DNA from 2 places in the Dietzia sp. IBK-p2-15D genome. Region 1 is predicted to be linked to the other one. Evidence: riboswitches for the same ligand, from Rfam matches in the RefSeq annotation. Region 1 holds a riboswitch; the other holds the start of a gene.
The links. Region 1 has a riboswitch for cyclic di-AMP ahead of AC3DEV_RS14335 (transglycosylase family protein). Riboswitches for the same ligand answer to the same signal wherever they lie in the genome.

Region 1 (4,222 bases):
CCCGCCCGCGGCCGCCCCGGCCCTCGGAGCGGCCCACGCAGGGGCGTGGAGCAGCGACGATCCCTCGTCGCGGGCGCCGTGGCGGGCCCGGTCCAGCGCGTGGGCACGCGGGACGACCACCTCGCCGTCGTCCCCACCGGTCACCTCCGCGAGCCCCGCGCCGGCCAGTTCGGTCGCGGCGGCACGCACCGGCTCCGACGCCCCGGCGCCGAGAGCCCCGACGGGGGTGCGCCCGCGGGCGATCGCCTCGAGCACCCCGACCGCCGGAGCGGACAGGCCGCCCCAGGCGACGTCGAGGGCGGCGCCCGCGGGCTCGCCGGGGTGCGGCGCCACCACCGGGGCCGACCGGACGGCCACCGCCGTGACGGGCACCATCCGGACATGGTCCCCTCCGCCCCAGAGCAGGGTGAGGTCGCGGAGACGGGCGAGGGCGGCGTGGAAGACGGGCTCGTCGTCGTCGACACCCAATCGGCCCGACACCGCGCCCAGCGGCACCGTCCCGGAATCGGCTCCCACCGCGGCGGCGGTGGCCAGGACCACGAGCTCCGGCCACGTCAGGGTCCCCAGCGCGCGGGCGGTGGACGCCGGCAACCGCAGCCTCGACGCGAGCACGTCGATCGAGGCCGGGGGAGGGGTGGCCACATCTGGACGCGACTCGCACACGCGGACGAGCGCGTCATCGGACAGTCCGGCCAGCCACGCGGGGAAGTCCGGCTCGTCGCCGGCGGCACCGGGGGAACCAGCACGGCGGGGGGCGACACGGCGGGAGGAGGCTCGGGAACTCGGCATGATCCGTCCCAGCCTAGTGAGATCGCGGCGGCGGTGAGGACCGTCCGGGTCCGATACGACCCGGATGCTGACGGGACGCCCGCGAGGTGAGACACTGGACACGTGGCTGCCAAGAAGAATCTGACCCATGACAACCCGGGATGGCCCGACGCCTCGTTCGGCGAGCACCCGGTGACCGAACTCGCCGCGCTGGTCGCGGGAGGCCTGTCCCCCTTCGGGCAGGAGACCTTCCCGCTGCCGCAGCATCGGCTGGGCTACCTCCACCCGGAGACGGTGGTCAACAGGACCGTCCGCACCCGCTGAGCGCGACGCACTCACACACGAGGAAGGGCCGCCACTCCCTGCAGGGGGTGGCGGCCCTTCCTCGTGGTCCGTGGACCGGGGCTGCGCGGGTGACGCGTCAGTTGGCCAGGTAGGTGGCGAAGAAGCCGTCCACCAGGTCCTGGTTGCCGGCGTAGGCGGCGTCGACGGCGTCCCGGTTGGCCTCGTAGGTGTCGGCGATCGGCAGCACGATGCCGCGGCCCTCGGCGAAGGAGGACAAGGTCGCCACGTGATCGGCGGCGGTGACCGCCTCCGGGGCGGCGGGCGCGGCCGGGGCGTGGGCACGCGGGGCCGGCGCGGGCGCCGGGTTGGACAGGTCGCGCGGGGTCGGCGCGGAGTTCAGGCCCAGCTTGGCCGAGCAGGCGGGCCAGGCGCCCCAGCCCTGACCGGCGAGGGTCTTCTCGGCGATCGCGATCTGCTGCTCGCGCGTGGCCTGGTTGGCCGTCGGGGCGTACTGCGTACCGCCGTAGGCGGCCCAGGTGCTCGGCGAGAACTGCAGGCCGCCCTGGTACCCGTTCCCGGTGTTGATGCCCCAGTTGCCGCCGGACTCACACTGGGCCAGGCGGTCCCAGTCGGAGTCGGGGGCGGCGTTGGCGGCCGGCGCGAGGGCCAGGCCGGCGGCGGAGAACGCGGTGCCCGCGAGGACGACCTTCACAGCGTTCCTGGGCGCTGAGGAGGCGGCGGCGGCACGGTGGCGTCCGGTGTAAGAGGTCATGTCGTCAGTCCTTTTCACTCTGTGCCTACGGGGTGAGCTGTCGGGTTCGGACGAGTGCGTCCGGCCGCCGGTGGCGGCTTCACCCCAAGGCGACCATCGGTCGCCGGGCCCGTGGTGGGCCCTGTCGGGTCCCCCGTCCCCGCCCGGGTAATGGTCACTGTGGCATCGGCCGCTGGGCGGGGTTCGGTAGGTGCGTCCGATGCCGACTCGCTGACGAGTCTGCTACGAAACTGTAGCGGTCCGATGCCGGATCGTCACCATTCTGAAATAAACCGAGGCAGTCTGGGGCTGACGTGCGTGCCGTTATCGGCTCGTTACCAGCGGTGTTCGCGGGAGGGTGTGGTTGATCACACCGAGGGCGGTCGCGAGCCGAGGATGGCGTAGAGCAGCCCCAGCAGGAACCCGACCGGCGTGAACAGCATCGCGCCGAGATACAGGAGGGTCGGCGCGTCGCGGCCGAGCACGAACGGGGTCAGCGCCGCCGCGACGGTGAACAGCACCCCGATCGTGAAGATGACGAGCGCCGTCACGAACAGGCCCCGGCGTCGTGGCCGCACGGGGTCGGCTGCCCGGGTGGACGCCGCGGCGTCAGGTGTCCAGGGGTCGTCGGCGGGGCGTCGATCGTCGGCGGTCACACGGGGAGGTTACCGCTCGCCTCGCGGTGGGCACCAACGCGCACGAGGGTAGTCTCGGGGCATCAGTCATGGTTGTCGGTCGCGTATGCCGCGTCCGGTCGGAAGGTGGTTCGCGGTGCCCAGCGGCAAGGTCAAGTGGTACGACGCGGAGAAGGGCTTCGGCTTCCTGTCCCAGGAGGGTGGCGAGGATGTCTACGTGCGCTCCGAGGCGCTGCCCGCGGGGGTCGAGACGTTGCGTCCGCGCCAGCGCGTGGAGTTCGACATGGTCTCCGGGCGCCGCGGCCCCCAGGCGTTGCGCGTGGTGGTCCACGACGAGCCGACGGTCGCGGAGGAGCGGGCCCCGAGGAGCGGGCCCCGACGTTCGGCGGACGAGCTGCACGGGATGGTCGAGGACATGATCAAGGTGCTCGAGTCGACCGTCCAGCCCGAGTTGCGCCGTGGTCACCGGCCGGAGGCCAAGGTCTCGGGCCGGGTGGCGTCGGTGCTCCGCGCGGTCGCGCGCGAGCTGGACGCCTGACCCACGGATCAGTCGGCGTAGGTGAAGCGCACCGACCACTCGCCGTTGAGGATCGACTCCGACCCGTCGGCGGCATAGACGATCGCGACCGCACGGATGGCGAGGCCCTCGATCCGGCCCTCCTCCGGGGTGGTCACGGGCACCAGCAGCTGGCCCGGCCCGCCGGCCTCGACGGTGTAGTCGCGGGAGCCGTCGGCGCGGATCTCGTAGACGTCCATCGTCGACGCACGCAGCTCTCCGGGCAGCCGGACGGTGAGGATGTCCTCATCCTGCACCCGGAACTCGCCGACCGGATTGGTGAAGGTGTTCCCGTCCAGGTCGGTCGCGGTGAATGGCAGCACGGTCACCTGGCTGCGATCGCTCGCGACGGTCACCTCGGGTAGTGCACCGTATCGGGCCTCCGAACCCTGCCAGGCGCCGACGATCGCGGCGATCATGATGATCATCCACGCCGCGATCGCCCAGGTGATGGGACGGATACGGGAGCCGGTCGACGGGGTCTCGTTGCGGGAGCTCACTCCCTCATTCTGCCGAGGGGCCGGGTGTCGGCCACACCCGGGTCGCGCGGCGGGCCCGGGAAGCGCGGCCTGTTGCCGCCGAGGCCGGGGACGAGGGTCGACCCGCGGCCGGTCAGGTGCGATTGCGCGAACATCAGGGCGCCGACCACGGCGATCACCGAGAACCCCACGGTGAAGTCGGTCGGCAGGAGGACGCCCAGTGCTCCGCCGAGGACCCACGCCACCTGCAGGGCGGTCTCGGAGCGACCGAAGGCCGAGGAGCGTGCGGCGTCCGGGATGTCCGTCTGGACCGACGCGTCGAGGGCGACCTTGCCCAGGGCGCTGCACACCGCCGCGACGAGCGCGAGGACGGCCGCGGCCCAGATGGTCCCGAGGAACGCGGCGACGACGGCGGTCGCCAGGGCCGCCCCCGCGGCCGTGCCGGCGATCCGTTCGGGCCGGCCCAGCGGGAGCCGCGCACCGACGGCGTTGCCGGCGAAGGTACCCAGCCCGCCGGCGGCGCCCGCCATCGCCAGGAGGCCGGCCTGCTCGATCGCGGTGGCGTCCTCCTGGGCCTTGGCCATGAACGCCAGGAACAGGGTGAGGAAGCCGGTCATGAAACGCAGGAGCGACACCGCCCACAGGTTCGCCAGGACGTTCCTGCCCAGCGGCCGCGTGAGGACCGCCCGGAGGTCACCGGTCAGACTCGGGCCCCGCTCCATCCGCAGGGTGGCGGACTCCTCGTCCC
Region 2 (4,222 bases), on a different contig from region 1:
GATGCGTGTCCTGGTCGAGTCGATCCACCGGTGGACGTTCCGGATCTGGGCGGCGGTGGCACCGGCGAAGGGGCCCGGGCCGGGCTGCACGGTGGTCGCGGCGGCCCGGAGTCCGTCGATGACCGGCATCGGTGCCGCTCCCGGCGGGACGACCCCGGATCCGGCGAGTCGACCGTGGCGCACCACCGCGACCGCCCACGTCCGGCGCGGCGCCGGCTGTGCGAGAACGATCTCGGGCAGCGATGCCGTTGCGGCGAGTTCCTGCCGTCGGGAGAGGACCCGCACGAGGGCTGCGGTCCTGTCGCGGAGCCTGGCCGCGCGTTCGAACGCGCCCTCGGCCGCGAGTACCTCCACGCGGTCGACCAGATCCCGCAGGGGACCGGAGTCCCGTCCCTCCGCCAGCGCCGCCCAGCGATCGGATCCCGGGGCGGTGCCGAACACGCCGAGGAGGTCCTCCCAGGCGGCCCGGGCGTCCTCGGCGCGCCGGAAGGGCCCGATGGCGGCGGGGTCGTCCGGGGTTCGCACGACCTTCGGGCGGGTGGCGCGGCCGGTGGGGGGCGTGAGCCACCAGCCGCGGCGAGGGCTCCGCGACCGGGTGTTGAACGGGGGTTGAAGCGAGTCGATGAGCTGTTCCTCGACGGTCCACGCCTCGAGGAGGTGGGCGCACGCGACCGAGTCGATCGAGTCGGCCAGCCCGACCATGGTGCGCATCCGTCCGCGCGTGTCACCGCCGGAGTAGTAGGACCGGGCCCGTCTGCGGACCGCGCCGGACGAGCCGATGTACAGGGCGCCACCGGCGTCGTCCCGGAACACGTAGACACCGGGCCCCTCGGTCAATGACCCGGTCATGGCGGCCCGCCGCCTCACCTCCGGGGAGAGGCGACCGTCGTAGGCCCGTAACTCCGACAGGGTCGAGACCCCGCAGTCGCCGACCCGCGAGATCAGTGCGTGGAGCACGTCGACCGTGGCGCGGGCGTCCTGCAGGGCCCGGTGATTGGGCTCCACGGTGGCCCCCAGGTGCGCGGCGAGGACTCCCAACCGGTGGCCTCGTGTCTCCCCGCGGTGCAGCACCCGCCTCGCGAGAGCCAGGGTGCAGAGCGACGGGGGATCGGGCCACGGGTGCCCGGTCGACGCGGCGGCGGCCCGCAGGAACCCCAGGTCGAACCGCGCGTTGTGGGCGACGAGGACGGCCCCGCGGGAGAATTCGAGAAACGTCGACATCACCTCGCCGAGACTCGGGGCACCGACGAGGTCGTCCGGAGCTATCCCGGTCAGTCTGCTGATGTGGCCGGGCAGGGCACCGTCGATCGAGACGAACGTCGACAGCTCCGCCTGCACCTCGCCGCCCCGAACGCGTACCGCGCCGATCTCGGTGATCTCGTCGCTTCCGGTCCGGGTGCCCGTCGTCTCCAGGTCGACCACGACGAACGTGACGTCGGACAGCAGAGGCTCGAGATCGTCGAAAGCTGCCTGCACCCCGCTCGAGACGGGGGAGGGGGATCGGGGCATGCCGGAGACGGTAGCCCCGCCCTCCGACACGGCCGGCCCCGCCGTGGTTGTCGGACCTTGTCCCTAGGGTGCCCCGCAGTACGACCACCCCGGGCCCGGATCGCGGCTCGATAACGAACGGGCAACACGCCCAGGACGAAGTGTGAGGTAGATCATGTTCACGATGGACTGCGTGCGGTGTCCCGCAGGACCCGCCGCATGTGACGGGTGCATCATCGCCGTTCTCGACGCCGGAAAACCGCAGGTGGACGAGCTTTCTCCGGAGTCGTGCGGCTATGTTCTGGACCCGGAGGTCCGCGAGGCGATCGACGTCCTGCGCGAGGTCGGAATGGTCTCCACGGTCGAGATTCTGGGGGCTGACGTCGCCGCGTGAGCGATGAACTGGACTTCGACGAGACGGTTTCGTAACCTTTTCGAGACCTCGGAAGTCATCGCCCGCCTGCCGGCGGGGAGCCGGGGTCACACCTAAGCGCCGAAGGGCGCACCGGGGAACCAAGATCCACTGGGGTGAATCGCACGAGGGCCTACAGGTCCGAAGCGTAGGACAGACTTCCGTGTCCGAACCCGTCAGCTAACCCGGTCGGTGCCGCAGGAAGAAAGAGGAACAGTCTTCGTGGGAGCCCACAGCATCAAGACCAGCTCGACCGGCCGCCGTGTCGCCGCCGCCGGCCTGCTCGCAGCCGGAGCCGCTGTCGCCGGTTCCGGAACCGCCGCCGCCGCACCCGTCACCGTCGACGTCCCCGTCGAGCTGCGGCTGCCCGGCGTGCCGAACCAGGTCTCGTTCGACCTACCGGAGGGCATCGAGCTCCCGGCCGGCCTGGCCCAGGCCCAGGCACAGGCGGCGCCCGTCGAGTTCGCCGCCCCCGCGCCGGTGGTCTCGACCGGCCAGCGCATCCTCGACGCCGCCACCACCCGGGTCGGCTCGCCCTACGTCTGGGGCGCTACCGGCCCCAACTCGTTCGACTGCTCCGGTCTGACCTCGTGGGCCTACAAGGAGGCGGGGATCTCCATCCCGCGCACCAGCCAGGCCCAGATCGGCGGCGGCACCCAGGTCTCCAAGGCCGACCTGCAGCCCGGCGACATCGTCGCCTTCTACAGTGGCGCCAGCCACGTCGGGATCTACGCCGGCAACGGCCAGGTCGTCCACGCCCCGTACTCGGGCACCTCGGTGAGCTACGCGCCGGTGGACTCCATGCCGTTCTACGGTGCGACCCGCTACTACTGAGTCGGGTCGCTCCCCGAACCTCCGCAGACCCCGTCGGCGTCCGGTCTCGAACCGGTCACCGGCGGGGTCTGTCGTCTGTAACATCCCCTCTCGGGTACCCGATTCCACCGTAGGCGTCGGCTGGGCGCCCGCGCCCTGCGTGACCCGGATCCGAGAGTTCGACGACACCAGATGACCCGCAGCCTCAGCGTGCTCGCGATCGCAGCGACCGTGACCACCTCGTTGACCCTCGGTCCCGCGCCGGCCGGAGCGCAGACCACCACCCCGGACCGGTCGTCGCCAACCGCGACCACGGCGCCTGTCCCGGGTCCGGCGACCCCGCCTGCTCAGGACCCGTCTGCACCCGCACCGTCTACACCCGCACCGTCGTCGGCCGCCCCGTCCACCACGCCATCCGCCACGGCGGTGCCCGGCGAGATGAGCGAGGACCTGGCCGAGTTGGCCCGGTTGTCCGAGGAGGCGGGGGCGTTGGGGGAGGAACTCCACCTGGCTCGCGGGGAACTGGACCGCGCCAACGGGGAGCGCGTCCGCCTCGAACGCGCCGCCGGGGTCGCAGCCGGACGGTCCGCCCTCGCGGACGGCACCGCGCGCCGGGACCAGTCCACCGTCGATCACCTCGCGACCATGCGGTACCGGGGCGGGGACACCGGAGCCACACGGGCAGCGGTGCTCGCCGAGAGCCCCCGGGACCTGGTCCACAGGCTCGACACGCTGCGCCGACTGTCCGGGGCCACCACGAGTGCACTGGACGCCTCCAGAGCTGCGTCGCGGGAGGCGGTGCAGCTCAGGGAGGAGGCCGCGCGTTCCGCGGCCGAGGCCCGGGACGCGGCCCGCGTCGCGCAGGAGCGAACCGACGCGCTCGCCCGCCGAACCGAGGAGATGCGGGTACGGATGGATGAGGTCCGTCGCCGGGTCGACGCACTGTCGGACGCACAACGCGATCTCTGGATCGGCGGACCGGTGGTGCCGGAGGGGTACGTTGCCCCGCCGGTGGACGACGTCAATTCCGCGGCGCTCCGAGTCGCACTCTCCCGGCTGGGCGCGCCCTACTCGTGGGGCGCGACGGGCCCGTCCGAGTTCGACTGCTCCGGTCTCATGGTGTGGTCGTACGCGCAGGAGGGCAAGGCGCTGCCCCGGGCGAGCCAGGCGCAGGCGGTCGCGGGCGCCCCGGTGGCGATGAACGACATCCGGCCCGGTGACCTTGTCATCTACTTCCCCGGCGCCACCCACGTCGGGATGTACGCCGGCGACGGTCTGGTCCTGCACGCCCCGACCTACGGTGTGCCGGTCCGCCTCGAGCAGGTCGACGCGATGCCGATCCACGGGATCCGCCGCTACTGACTCCGCCCGACCCGCCCGACCTGGCCGACCCGGCCAAGCACGGCCGCCCCGCGCAGACACCGGCCGTCCCCGATCGCGCTCCGCCCCTTCCCGACGAGGACGACGCACCGGGCGGGGCCGAGGCGGGCCGGGTTGTGTGGCAGGCTC

Region 2: another riboswitch for cyclic di-AMP. It lies ahead of AC3DEV_RS15225 (C40 family peptidase); the one in region 1 lies ahead of AC3DEV_RS14335 (transglycosylase family protein).

The regions. Positions count from the first base shown of each region.
Region 1 covers NZ_JBYMTK010000011.1:98,477-102,698, reverse strand. The annotation lists gene AC3DEV_RS14345 (helicase-associated domain-containing protein) at 1-789, opposite strand, end outside; gene AC3DEV_RS14340 (hypothetical protein) at 892-1,092, shown strand; gene AC3DEV_RS14335 (transglycosylase family protein) at 1,190-1,825, opposite strand; cyclic di-AMP (ydaO/yuaA leader) riboswitch at 1,834-1,991, opposite strand; gene AC3DEV_RS14330 (hypothetical protein) at 2,173-2,460, opposite strand; gene AC3DEV_RS14325 (cold-shock protein) at 2,576-2,977, shown strand; gene AC3DEV_RS14320 (DUF2771 family protein) at 2,986-3,495, opposite strand; gene AC3DEV_RS14315 (MFS transporter) at 3,492-4,222, opposite strand, start outside.
Region 2 covers NZ_JBYMTK010000013.1:80,164-84,385, reverse strand. The annotation lists gene AC3DEV_RS15235 (DEDD exonuclease domain-containing protein) at 1-1,509, opposite strand, end outside; gene AC3DEV_RS15230 (hypothetical protein) at 1,664-1,882, shown strand; cyclic di-AMP (ydaO/yuaA leader) riboswitch at 1,962-2,110, shown strand; gene AC3DEV_RS15225 (C40 family peptidase) at 2,123-2,734, shown strand; gene AC3DEV_RS15220 (NlpC/P60 family protein) at 2,906-4,075, shown strand.